Regions from separate parts of the Thalassolituus sp. UBA3500 genome, predicted to be linked through region 1. Evidence: predicted binding sites of a transcription regulator. Region 1 holds the regulator's gene; each other region holds the start of a gene.

Region 1 (4,342 bases):
AGGAATAATTGTACTTCGCTGTCGAGGCCTGTGAGCTTGCGCAGGTCTTCACTCCAGTACGGATTGGGCAGATGGCGCACATCGAACACGTAGTCTGCGTCGGTGGGGATACCATGCTTAAATCCGAACGATTCAAATAATATCGACATTTCACCGTTGGGGCGGTCTGCAACCCGCAGGCGAATCATGCTGCGCAACTCGTGAACTGACATGTGCGTTGTATCTAATGTCAGATCCGCCATGTTGGCGAGCGGATCAAGGAGGTCTTTCTCCTGATCGATGGCTTCTGCCAGTGACAGCTCGTGGGTTGTCAGCGGGTGCTTGCGTCGTGTCGCACTGAATCGCTGTAGCAGAACTTTTTCAGAGGCGTCGAGATAAACCACATCAAGCTGATAGTGATCATTAGGCAGGTCGAGCAGTAGCTTCTCTATCGGCTCTTCTGTGGCCGAGAGATTGCGAGCATCAATACTGACCGCAACCCGGGTCAGCTTGTCATTGGCGTCAGCCTGACTGGCAAGGGCAGGCAGTAGCCCGATGGGCAGGTTGTCGATGCAATAGAATCCAAGATCTTCGAGCACGTGCAGCGCACTCGACTTCCCCGATCCTGATCTTCCGCTGATGACTACCAGGCGCATATTCGACTCCGTGATTACTACCGCTCTGCGATCGCTCGCTGGAAAAGACGTTTGGCGTCTGGCGCGTTGCGCAAAGCTTCGCGATATTCCGCCTGATTAAAGTTACTGGCGAGTGTCGCCAGTATCTGAAGGTGTTCGTCGGTTGCTTCCTCGGGGACTAACAAAGCAAATACGAGGTCGACCGGATTACCATCGATAGAATCATAGTCTATCGGGGTATTTAATCTCAGAAGAACGCCCAGCGCTTTCTGGCACTGCAACAACCGGCAGTGCGGGATGGCAATACCTTCTCCTATCCCTGTGCTTCCCATGCGCTCGCGTGCTAACAGGCGTTCGTAGATATCGTCTGCGGAGGCATCGCCGATTTCTTCAGCAACCAGAGATGAAAGTTGTTCTAACAGTTTTTTCTTACTGGAAACGGTCACGTCAATGACGGACCGTTCCGGTGTGAGGATATCCTCAATACTCAAAGACATGCTTCAGCCTTGACCGTGTTGGCGCGCGACCTGCTTCTCTTTGTGCTTAAGAACCTGACGGTCCAGTTTGTCGACCATCTGATCAATGGCGGTGTACATGTCTTCGTTTTCTGCTTTCGCGTGCAGGTCGTGACCTGTGATGTGTATCGTCCCTTCGGCCGTCTGGCGATCTTTAACGACGGTCAACGTGATCTGACCTGTGGTGATGCTGTCGCTATGGCGCGTAAGCTTCGACATTTTATCTTCAACGTGCGCCTGCATCGCTTCCGTTACTTCTACATGATGACCACTGATATTGATTTGCATGCCAAGTCTCCTGTGTCGCTGGCGGTAGGTGAATCAGAATCTGTTCACATTGATATAACAGACTCTAAATCAACTGCTTACGTTCATTCGATGGTGGTATCAGCATAGCCTCGCGGTATTTCGCTACCGTGCGCCGTGCCACTTTGATGCCCTTTTCACCGAGCATCGTTGCTATCTTGTTGTCACTGAGTGGCTTACGCGTGTTTTCGTCCGCGATCAGTTTCTTGATCATCGCCCGGATAGCCGTCGATGAACACTCTCCGCCGCTGTCGGTGCTGACGTGGCTGGAGAAAAAGTATTTAAGCTCAAAAATCCCACGTGGGGTATGCATGTATTTCTGGGTGGTTACCCGAGAGATCGTCGACTCATGCATACCTACGGCTTCGGCGATGTCATGGAGCACAAGTGGCTTCATGCCTTCATCACCTTCTTCAAAGAAGTCTATCTGGAATTCAACAATTTTGGTTGCGACTTTGAGCAGAGTGTCATTGCGACTTTGCAGACTTTTAATAAACCAGCGTGCTTCCTGCAGGTGATCTTTGAGGAAGGTATTGTCAGCACTGCTGTCTGAGCGGCGAATCAGTGATGCGTAGTCGGCATTCACCCGCAGCTTGGGCGCAATCTCTGGATTCAGCTCAACACGCCACTCGTCTCTGATCTGGCGGACGATGACGTCTGGAATAACGTACTCGGATTCTTCTGAGGCAATGCCTGCACCCGGCTTCGGGTTAAGCTCTTTGATCAGTCGCATGACTGACTTGAGGTCATCTTCCTTCAATTTTGTGCGGCGCATCAGTGACTGATAGTCGCGACTACCGAGCAGGTCAATGTGATCACGTATGATCAGCTGCGCTTCGGTGAGCCAGGGGGTGCCCTGAGGCAGTTGATGCAGTTGCAGAAGCAGGCATTCGCGCAGGTCGCGGCAGAAAACACCCGCCGGATCAAACTGCTGAAGGCGATGCAGAACCGCCATAACTTCTTCTTCTTCGATTTCCAGCGATGGGTCCATCGCTTCAATGACGTCTTCAACGGTGGTGTGCAGATACCCATCGTCGTCTACGCCATCGATCAGCATGGTAGCGACTTCGCGGTCAGCGTCTGACATGGGCGTCAGGTTGAGCTGCCAGAGCAGGTGGTCCTGCAGGTTGTCGCTGGTTGCATAGCGCGAGTCGTAGTCGAAGTCTTCGTCAGCGGGGCCGGAGCTGGAGGCAACGCCAGCACTCACCTGATAGGTATCTTCCCACTGGCTGTCTACCGGGAGGTCATCAGGCAGTTTTTCGCTCGACCATTGCTCGTCGAGAGACTCCTGTCCACTCTGGTCGTCGTAGGAGTTATCTTCGTATGAGTTGTCGTAATCCTGATTGTCAGAGGAGGCTTCTCGGCTGTCTCTGTCGTTGTTGTCTGAATCAGAATTGCGGGAATCGTTATCGGACTCGTTGCCGGAGTCGTTGCCGGAGTCGCTGTTGTCATCAAACTCTTCGCTTTCCAGCATCGGGTTAGAATCCAGCGCTTCCTGAATTTCCTGTTGCAGGTCCAGTGTGGATAACTGGAGGAGGCGGATGGCCTGTTGCAGCTGGGGCGTCATCGTCAGCTGCTGGCCCATCTTAATCTGAAGGGATGTCTTCATATAACTCGGTATTTACGACCTGAAAATCGAACCATCTTTTTGTTTGATGTACTTAGCATTATAGGCAAAGTCCTTGTGTATGGAACCTATTTTGCTTACCAGAGTAAATAGATAACTCTACAGTACGTGACATCGGTCTGAGTTTCAAAGACGGAAGTCGTCGCCGAGGTAGACTTCGCGTACCTGTTCGTTCGCCAGCACATCTTCAGCGGTGCCTTCGGCGATGATATGCCCGCCTCCAACGATAAAGGCTTTCTCGCAAATTGCGAGGGTTTCACGCACGTTGTGGTCAGTAATGAGAACGCCGATGCCCCGGGCTTTTAGCTGTCGGATGATATCCATAATGTCAGACACTGAGATCGGGTCGACCCCGGCGAATGGCTCGTCGAGCAGAATGAATGAGGGCTCGGCAGCCAGTGCCCGAGCTATCTCGACGCGGCGGCGTTCACCGCCGGACAGTGCCATACCCGCGCTGTCGCGAATGTGCTGAATATGGAACTCGTTCAGCAGCTGCTCCAGTTGCTCATTGCGCTGCTGTCGATTCAGGTCGTTGCGGGTCTCAAGGATTGCCATGATGTTGTCGGCAACGCTGAGTTTGCGGAAAATAGAGGCTTCCTGTGGCAGATAGCCTATGCCCTTGCGGGCGCGGCCATGCATCGGCAGGTGGCTGATGTCTTCATCATCGATCATGATGCGTCCACGATCAGCCTGCACCAGATTAACGATCATGTAAAAACAGGTTGTTTTACCTGCGCCATTGGGGCCCAGCAAACCAACGATCTGACCGCTTTCTACGCGGATAGACACATCTTTAACGACTTCACGGCCGCCGTAACTTTTGGCCAGATGTTCTGCCTTCAGTGTTTTCATTCTGTCGCTGCTTCCGGAGATTCTGTCGAGTCAGGTTCTGAGTCAGATTCAGGTTTGGGCGGCTGGATAACGACTTTGATCCGGCCGGAGTCTTCGTCGGTACTGTCGGTCGACGACTCGGCGATGTTGCCATCTGCACGTACGGTCTCTGTTGCCATATCATAGGTGATGCGTTCACCACTGAAGATGTTGCCTTCCTGTTCCAGTTCGGCATCGCCAGTGATAATGATGCGGCGCTCGCTGGTGTAATAATCGATGCGATTGCCCAGTGCGGTGGTCAGTGGTTTGCCGACTTCGATCTGCTGTTGATAGCGGGCACGATCGCCTTCTGCTACGGCTTTTTCAAGAGTGTCACCGTTACGCAGAATCATCAGACGGTCGGCTTCGATTTTCAGAGTGCCCTGAGTGAGGACAACGTTTCCTTCGTA
Region 2 (4,342 bases), on a different contig from region 1:
CGAACGACTTGGGTACCATTGGATCGTCTGATACATAGAGAGCAGATACCACCATAGTGACAATAGGGAGCCAGGCTAACGGTGATACTGGCTTAAAGATCTGGATAACAGGGTTGAACGCGCTGTAGAGGTTGGCGCTCAGTCCGATAACGATACCGAATGGAATAGCGATCAGAGACGCCAGAATAAAGCCACTCAATACAGTAACAAGGCTGGTTCCGATCTGGTCGATATAGGTTGGCTTACCTGTGTAGTCCCGGATTTTAGGAACGTACGTCGGGTCTTGTTTAACGCGGGCAGCGTTACGTTTTTCCTGACGCTCATAAAAAGCGTCTGCTTTTTCGCGTTCAGTAAAGTGTTCGGTTAGCAGACCTTTGGTCTGGGTAACAACGTCACCTGGTCCGGGGAATTGCCCCAGAGAGGTATTGATATTACTGGCGGCGGCTTGCCAGATCATCAGAAAAACCAATAAGCCAGCCAGTGGCAGACCAATAGTTTTAATAATCGTCTGGATATTTCCAGAAACATCTTCGCCTTTCGCGATACTTACGAAGGGTGAAATCCAGGCAATATTCGACAGCGCAGTAGTCATAAAAACTCCTTCGGTCCGGACTATTGAGTCCGTTGACCCTTTTTAATGGGTGGGTGAGGAAAACCTCACCCACTTTGTTGCATCCGACCGGGTATACAGATCAGATTTTCTCGGCGCCTTTCAGGCCGATTTCGAACTTCTTCAGGTACTCATTAGGCTTGCTACCGTCATAGACGATATTGTCGATGAAGCCTTTCTGAGCTGGTTTGAAGCCTGTCTCGGTAGCGAAATCCGGGAAGTCTTTCGCATCAAGCTTGCCTTCTTTGATCAGCTCTTTAGCGGCAGAAGCGTAGATGTCCGGGCGATAAACTTTCTTCGCTGTTTCCATGAACCAGTCATCTGATTTTTCTTCAGAAATCTGACCCCAGCGACGCATCTGAGTGAGGTACCAGATTGCATCTGAGTAGTACGGATAGGTCGCGTTATAACGGAAGAACACGTTGAAGTCCGGTACTTCGCGCTTATCGCCTTTCTCGTATTCGAAGGTGCCCGTCATTGAGTTAGCAATAACGTCGTAGTCGGCGCCAACGTACTGAGATTTAGACAGGATTTTTACTGCTTCCGGGCGGTTGGCGTTGTTGTCAGCATCCAACCATGCCGCTGCGCGAATCATCGCTTTAACCACTTTCTTGTGAGTAATTGGGTATTTGTCTGCCCACTGTTTGCTCACACCAAATACTTTCTCTGGGTTGTTTTTCCAGATTTCGTAGTCGGTAATAACAGGTACGCCGATGCCTTTAAATACAGCCTGCTGGTTCCATGGTTCGCCCACGCAGTAACCGTAAATGGTGCCGGCTTCCATCGTTGCAGGCATTTGCGGTGGTGGCGTGACAGAAAGCAGCGCATCAGCATCAATCTGGCCAGAGGTGTCACCTTTGTGCGGTGCGTAGTAACCAGGGTGAATACCGCCTGCTGCCAACCAGTAACGCAGTTCATAGTTGTGCGTTGAAACCGGGAACACCATACCCATGTTGAATGGCTTGCCGTCGGCTTTATATTTCTCAACGACTGGCTTAAGTGCATCTGCTTTGATCGGATGAACTGGCTTGCCATCTTCGTGCGGGATATGTTCTTTCATCTGGCTCCAGATATCGTTCGATACCGTGATGCCATTACCGTTGAGGTCCATGCTGAATGCAGTGATGATGTGTGCCTGAGTACCGAAGCCAATGGTTGCGCCCAGAGGTTGGCCGGCCAGCATGTGTGCACCGTCGAGCTGACCATCGATAACGCGGTCGAGCAGGACTTTCCAGTTAGCCTGAGCTTCCAGAGTGACGTACAGACCTTCTTCTTCGAAATAACCTTTTTCATAGGCGACGGCCAGAGGAGCCATGTCGGTCAGCTTGATAAAACCAAACTTCAGTTCTTCTTTTTCTGCCCATTCTTCAGCGGACACCAGTGGCGCTGACATGGTTGCCATACCCGCGGCCAATACCAGTGCGCTTTTCACAAACGTGCGGCGCAGAGTTTTGATTCCTCGCATTTCCTTCCCCTTTTTAAGCAACAAAAAAAGGCGCTACGACAGCACTGCTATTAGCAGGAGTCGAAAGCGCCTTTGCTTTGTAAATCTTGATTTGAAAATTGCGAACTTCGCCATTGAAGTTCTGAATTGCTTAATACAAGCACCGTGCCAATTCGTATTTCTAGCGTTGAATTATTTCGACGACACCAGGTTTTATAGGGGGTTCCGGGGTTTTATATCGTAAAGACAGCGGATTCTATTTGTGAAAGTGAGAATTATTATTGAGTGTTTGATTATTCATTCGGCTCGTTTTGGTGCGGAGTGCCGATGATTGGTGATACTCTGGTGCAGCTCCTATCGTAGTCACTATAACCATTTGTGAAATAAGGAATTTTTATGCTCAACCGCAAGCGTACCGGCCTGGTCATTGTTGATGTTCAGGGTAAGTTAGCCCGATTGATGCACGATTCCGAGGCAATGCATGCCTCTTTGAAAACTCTGATTTCTGGTGCTAAGGCGATTGGTTTACCGATTCTCTGGCTCGAGCAGAACCCAGAAAAGCTGGGGGCGACTTCGCCTGAGTTAGCCGAACTGATACCGGGCGAGCCAATCCCAAAGTACACCTTCAGTGCCTGTGGTGAGCCGGGTTTCGTTGATGCGATTGAAGCGAGTAGTGTTCATACTTGGCTGGTGGCCGGTATAGAATCCCACATCTGCGTTTACCAGACAGTCAGAGATCTTATTGAGCTTGGGCGTAAGGTTGAGGTGGTGACTGATTGTGTGTCGTCAAGAACATCTGCAAACCGCCAGCTAGGGATTGATCGGATGCTGGATGCCGGTGCTCGCCCAACCAGTGTCGAAATGTGTCTGTTCGAGCTTGTCGGCAGCTGCCGGGTGCCGGAGTTCAAGGATGTACTGCGTTTAATTAAATGAGTGTCATAGCGGCGGAATGTTCCGTGTTACAAGAATTCTATGTATCGATAAGCGTTAACGGATGAAAACACCCAGTTCCCTTCTTCCTCTGATCGAGGACGGTATTGTCGATGAAGTCATCTCACAGCTGATGAGCGGCAAAGAAGCCACGGTTTATACTGTACGGTGTGGGAATGAGATCCGCTGCGCCAAGGTGTACAAAGACTCAGCAAAACGGAGTTTCAAGAAAGCTGCACAGTATCGCGAGGGGCGTAGCGTGCGTAACTCCAGACGCGGACGTGCGATGGAGAAAGGCAGCAACTTTGGCCGTAAGCAACAGGAAGAAATATGGCAAAACGCTGAAGTCGATGCGCTTTACCGGCTGGTTGCTGCGGGCGTGCGAGTGCCTCAGCCTTATGGTTGTTTTAATGGCGTTCTTATCATGGACCTGGTCGCAGATGAGGATGGTAACGTGGCTCCGCGCCTCAATGACGTCAGCATGTCGGAAGAGCAGGCGCTGGAGGATCACGCGGAGATTATGGACGCCATCAAACTGATGTTGATAGAAGGCATCGTCCATGGTGATCTTTCTGAATTCAATGTGCTTGTCGATGACTATGGCCCGGTGATTATTGATCTCCCTCAGGCGGTCGACGCTGCGGGCAACAACAATGCCTTCGCCATGCTTGAGCGCGATGTGCGCAATATGACTCAATATTATGGTCAGTTCGCGCCTGACCTCCTGACAACCCGATACGCCAAAGAAATGTGGGCCTTATACGAGGACGGGGCGCTGCTTGCCGATACGGAGCTGACCGGTGTGTTCGAAGAAGACGCGGAGTCTGCGGATGTCGATTCCGTGATCCTGTCGATTAAGGCGGCGCTGGAGGAGGAGGAAGAACGCCTCGCTCGCATGCGTGAGGATGATGAATAAGACCATCGGAGTTCAGTTTTACACGATTTCGCTTTAGTCGGGGCCTCTGTTTGGGGATAATCCCCCACTAAAGCAGTCAACTTTAGCGGTTTCCATGTCTCTACCTTCGAATCAGAAAGAAAATCATCTGTTTTCTAACTATCCATACTGGGCAGAGTGTTTCGGCACAGCACCGTTTTTGCCCATGTCGCGGGAAGAAATGGACCAGCTTGGCTGGGACTCGTGTGATGTCATTCTTGTCACGGGCGATGCGTACGTAGATCATCCCAGCTTCGGCATGGCGGTGATGGGGCGGATGCTCGAGTCTCAGGGCTTCCGGGTGGGGATCATCGCTCAGCCAGACTGGAACAACCCTGACGACTTCACCAAACTAGGTAAGCCGAATTTCTACTTCGGTATTACTGCGGGCAACATGGACTCCATGATCAACCGCTATACCGCA
Region 3 (4,342 bases), on a different contig from region 1:
TCAGGTTAGATGGGAAATACACCGTCTCACCATCAGACTGACGAACATAGGGCAAAGAACACACTCCCCGTTCGATGTTGCCCGAGTTCGTATCGATTAAGTGAGAGCCACAAAGCTCACCATCCGGGTTATAAATTTCGAGACAGTATTCATCAAGAATACCTTCGGGCAACTCATCTGCCGGGCCGGGCTGGAACCATTTTTCGTTCGGATAATGCACGAACTCTGCATTAGCAATCTCCTCACCGAAGTACTGATCGTTGTAAAAGAAATTGCAGTTAAGACGCTCCATAAACTCGCCCAATGCGGATGCCAGCGCTGCATCTTTGGTCGCACCTTTACCATTGGTAAAGCACATCTGAGAATCCGCATCACGGATATTCAGCGACCACACATTCGGCACGATATTGCGCCATGATGTGACCTCAATTCGCATACCAAGATCCGCCAGCAGGCCCGTCATCTTCGCAATAGTCTGCTCCAGCGGGAGGTCCTTACCGGTAATGTGGGTACCTTCACCCGCCAGTTCAGGGACATCAAGCAGCGCCTGCGCATCATCATCGAGGTTCTCAACCACATTGATCTGGAAGTCCGGCCCGGTCTGAACGACCTTTTTCACCGTACAGCGATCAATCGAGCGGATAATCCCGGTGCGATCTTTTTCTGAGATATCTTCCGGCAGCTCAACATCAATCTTAAAAATCTGGTTATAACGGTTTTCCGGGTCAACGATGTTGTTCTGGGAAAGGCGGATATTTTCGGTAGGGATATCTCGGGCGTTGCAGTAGACCTTCACGAAGTAGGCCGCACAGAGCGCCGACGATGCCAGAAAATAATCAAACGGCCCAGGCGCCGAGCCATCGCCCTTGTAACGAATCGGCTGATCAGCGATTACGCTGAAGTCATCGAACTTGGCTTCGAGGCGGAGGTTATCGAGAAAGTTGACCTTGATCTGCATGGTAGCGCACCGGGAAAGAGTATCTGTGCGCCATTATCCAGTTTTGAGGGGGTGTGTCGCGGTTGGTTGAATTACAGACACAAAAAAGGGCCGCTAAAGCGACCCTTTCTCAACTCAACTAATCCGCAGATTAGCAAGAGTAGACCATGTCGAACTCTACTGGGTCGGGTTAAGAGTTGTGTTCATGAACACACCGAACCCGCTATTGCAGCAGTTTCAAGCAGACACAAAAAAGGGCCGCTAGAGCGACCCTTTTCAACTCGACTAATCCGAAGATTAGCAAGAGTAGTACATGTCGAACTCTACTGGGTGAGTAGTGTGTTCTACACGGTACACTTCTTCCATCTTCAGCTCGATGTAAGCTTCGATCATGTCTTCGGTGAACACGCCACCAGCAGTCAGGAAGTCTTTATCAGCTTCGAGGCTTTCCAGCGCTTCACGCAGTGAACCACAAACCTGTGGAATCTTAGCAGCTTCTTCAGCTGGCAGATCGTACAGGTCTTTGTCAGCTGCATCGCCAGGGTGGATCTTGTTCTTAACACCGTCAAGGCCAGCCATCAGCATAGCTGCGAACGCCAGGTATGGGTTAGCAGTTGGATCTGGGAAGCGGGCTTCAATACGCTTGCCTTTAGGGCTTGCAACGTATGGGATACGGATAGAAGCAGAACGGTTACGGGCAGAATATGCCAGCATTACTGGAGCTTCGAAGCCTGGGATCAGACGCTTGTACGAGTTAGTAGACGGGTTGGTGAACGCGTTCAGTGCTTTAGCGTGCTTGATGATACCGCCGATGTAGAACAGAGCAGTCTCAGACAGGCCAGCATAGCCGTCGCCAGCGAACATGTTTTCGCCATCTTTCCAGAAAGACTGGTGAACGTGCATACCAGAACCGTTGTCACCAACGATTGGCTTAGGCATGAAGGTAGCCGTTTTGCCGTATGCAGCAGCAACGTTGTGGATTACGTATTTCAGAGTCTGAACTTCGTCCGCTTTCTTAACCAGAGTGTTGAACTTAACACCGATCTCGTTCTGACCCGCGTTCGCCACTTCGTGGTGGTGAACTTCTACGTCCTGGCCAGTAGCCATCAGGGTGTTACACATAGCGGCACGGATGTCGTGCAGGCTATCAACAGGTGGTACAGGAAAGTAACCGCCTTTAACACGTGGACGGTGACCCAGGTTGCCGCCTTCTACTTTAGAAGCAGTGGCCCATGCGCCTTCGTCAGAGTTGATTTTGTAGAAGTTGCCCTGCATATCAGAGCCCCAGGTTACGTCATCAAAGATGAAGAATTCTGGCTCTGGACCGAAGAAAGCAGTGTCACCCAGACCAGTAGACTGCAGGTAAGCTTCAGCACGCTTAGCAACAGAACGTGGATCACGCTCGTAACCTTGCATAGTTGAAGGCTCGATGATGTCACAACGCAGGATCAGAGTAGCGTCTTCTGTGAACGGGTCCATGTAGCAGGTTTCGTCATCTGGCATCAGGATCATGTCAGATTCGTTAATACCCTTCCAACCAGAAATAGAAGAACCATCGAACATCTGGCCAGTTTCGAAGAATTCTTCGTCAACGTAAGAAGCCGGAATAGTAACGTGCTGTTCTTTACCCTTGGTGTCAGTGAAACGCAGGTCTACCCACGTCACTTCATTCTCTTTGATCAGGTTCAGAGTGTTCTCTGACATTGTCTTTCTCCAGATGCTGGTTCTATTAAGTTCGGGGCAAGCCCCGGATTCCATGCTCACTGTTAGAGCAAGTAGTGTGCCATTTTGGACATCACTGCGAACCCGCTATTTACGGGCTAAACCGGAATGTCGCACACTGCAAATGCACCTCTATGAATCACACATCTGGCAATGTGCACTATTTTGATGCAATTATATCCATCCATCGGGTGTGCGATTTCAGGCCCGCACAGTATATGTTCACCGGCCCCCTGCCGTATATGCTCTTTGGTGCAATTCCATGCCTTTTTTATCCCGCCTTCTGGCGCACCGAAACCTCTTGTGTATTCCTGCGACACAGAATGAAAGAAATATCCCAGCTGTAATGTCTTTCAGGTATACTCCGCGCTCAAATTTTAACCTGCTCCTGACTCTGCCTGCGCAGTGCCATCAGGGCTAACCATTCTGAAGGCTACTGTTGTGATTGAGAATCTCAGAAACATCGCCATCATCGCTCACGTTGACCACGGCAAAACCACTCTGGTCGACAAGCTGCTAGAGCAGTCCGGTACTCTGGACCGCAACCAGGGCGGCGAGCGCGTGATGGACTCCAACGATCAGGAGAAAGAACGCGGTATTACCATTCTGGCGAAAAACACCGCTATTAAATGGAACGACTACCGTATTAACATCGTCGACACCCCTGGACACGCTGACTTCGGTGGCGAAGTTGAGCGCGTAATGTCGATGGTCGACTCAGTATGTCTGCTGGTAGACGCGGTTGATGGCCCTATGCCTCAGACCCGCTTCGTAACGCAGAAAGCATTCGAGCGCGGCCTGCGTCCGATTGTTGTAATCAACAAGATCGACCGTCCGGGCGCACGTCCTGACTGGGTTATGGATGAAATCTTCGACCTGTTCGACCGCCTCGGCGCGACCGAAGAACAGCTCGACTTCCCGGTGATTTACGCATCCGCCCTGAACGGCATCGCGGGTGATGATCCTGACAACATGGCTGACGATATGACGCCACTGTTCCAGATGATCGTTGATCACGTTGAAGCACCTAACGTTGAACTGGACGGCCCGTTCCAGATGCAGGTTTCTGCACTCGACTACGACAGTTTTGTTGGCGTCATCGGTGTTGGCCGTATTAAGCGCGGCAAGCTGAAGCCTGGTACAGACGTTCAACTGATTACAGCTGAAGGCAACACCCGCAAGGGCCGCATTCAGCAGGTAAAAGGTTTTCACGGCCTGAACCGTGTCGACGTTGAAGAAGCCAATGCAGGTGACATCGTCTGTATCTCTGGTATCGACGGCCTGAACATTTCTGACACTCTGTGTGCTGTTGGCAATGTAGAAGCTATGCCTGCACTGACGGTGGACGAGCCAACGGTAAGCATGACTTTCCAGGTGAACGATTCACCGTTCGCTGGTAAAGAAGGTAAATACGTTACCTCCCGTAATATCAAAGACCGTCTGGAACAGGAATTGATCCACAACGTTGCTCTTCGTGTTGAAGAAGGCGACAGCCCGGAGAAGTTTAAAGTTTCTGGTCGTGGTGAGCTGCACCTCTCTGTACTGATCGAAACCATGCGTCGCGAAGGCTTCGAAATGGCGATCGGTAAGCCGGAAGTTGTTCAGAAAGAAGTCGACGGTGAACTGCAGGAGCCATACGAGCAGGTTGTTATCGACATCGAAGACGAGCACCAGGGTTCCATC

Evidence for each region. The regulator sigma-54, encoded in region 1, starts transcription at its own class of promoters, with help from an activator protein. The targets are predictions, from matches to a motif close to TGGCACNNNNNTTGCTNT.
Region 2: B2R29_RS10300 (CmpA/NrtA family ABC transporter substrate-binding protein) is a predicted target of sigma-54. The motif match lies at 2,208-2,225, and genes of this name have one in related genera.
Region 3: glnA (glutamate--ammonia ligase) is a predicted target of sigma-54. The motif match lies at 2,706-2,723, and genes of this name have one in related genera.

The regions. Positions count from the first base shown of each region.
Region 1 is NZ_DFQB01000059.1:20,185-24,526, forward strand. Features, by position in the region: gene rapZ (RNase adapter RapZ) at 1-635, opposite strand, end outside; gene ptsN (PTS IIA-like nitrogen regulatory protein PtsN) at 653-1,111, opposite strand; gene hpf (ribosome hibernation-promoting factor, HPF/YfiA family) at 1,115-1,417, opposite strand; gene B2R29_RS14530 (RNA polymerase factor sigma-54) at 1,482-3,044, opposite strand; gene lptB (LPS export ABC transporter ATP-binding protein) at 3,189-3,914, opposite strand; gene lptA (lipopolysaccharide transport periplasmic protein LptA) at 3,911-4,342, opposite strand, start outside.
Region 2 is NZ_DFQB01000042.1:7,732-12,073, reverse strand. Features, by position in the region: gene B2R29_RS10305 (ABC transporter permease) at 1-592, opposite strand, end outside; gene B2R29_RS10300 (CmpA/NrtA family ABC transporter substrate-binding protein) at 693-2,012, opposite strand; gene B2R29_RS10295 (hydrolase) at 2,451-2,987, shown strand; gene B2R29_RS10290 (PA4780 family RIO1-like protein kinase) at 3,049-3,900, shown strand; gene B2R29_RS10285 (YgiQ family radical SAM protein) at 3,995-4,342, shown strand, end outside.
Region 3 is NZ_DFQB01000044.1:79,547-83,888, reverse strand. Features, by position in the region: gene B2R29_RS11210 (OsmC domain/YcaO domain-containing protein) at 1-958, opposite strand, end outside; gene glnA (glutamate--ammonia ligase) at 1,235-2,641, opposite strand; gene typA (translational GTPase TypA) at 3,101-4,342, shown strand, end outside.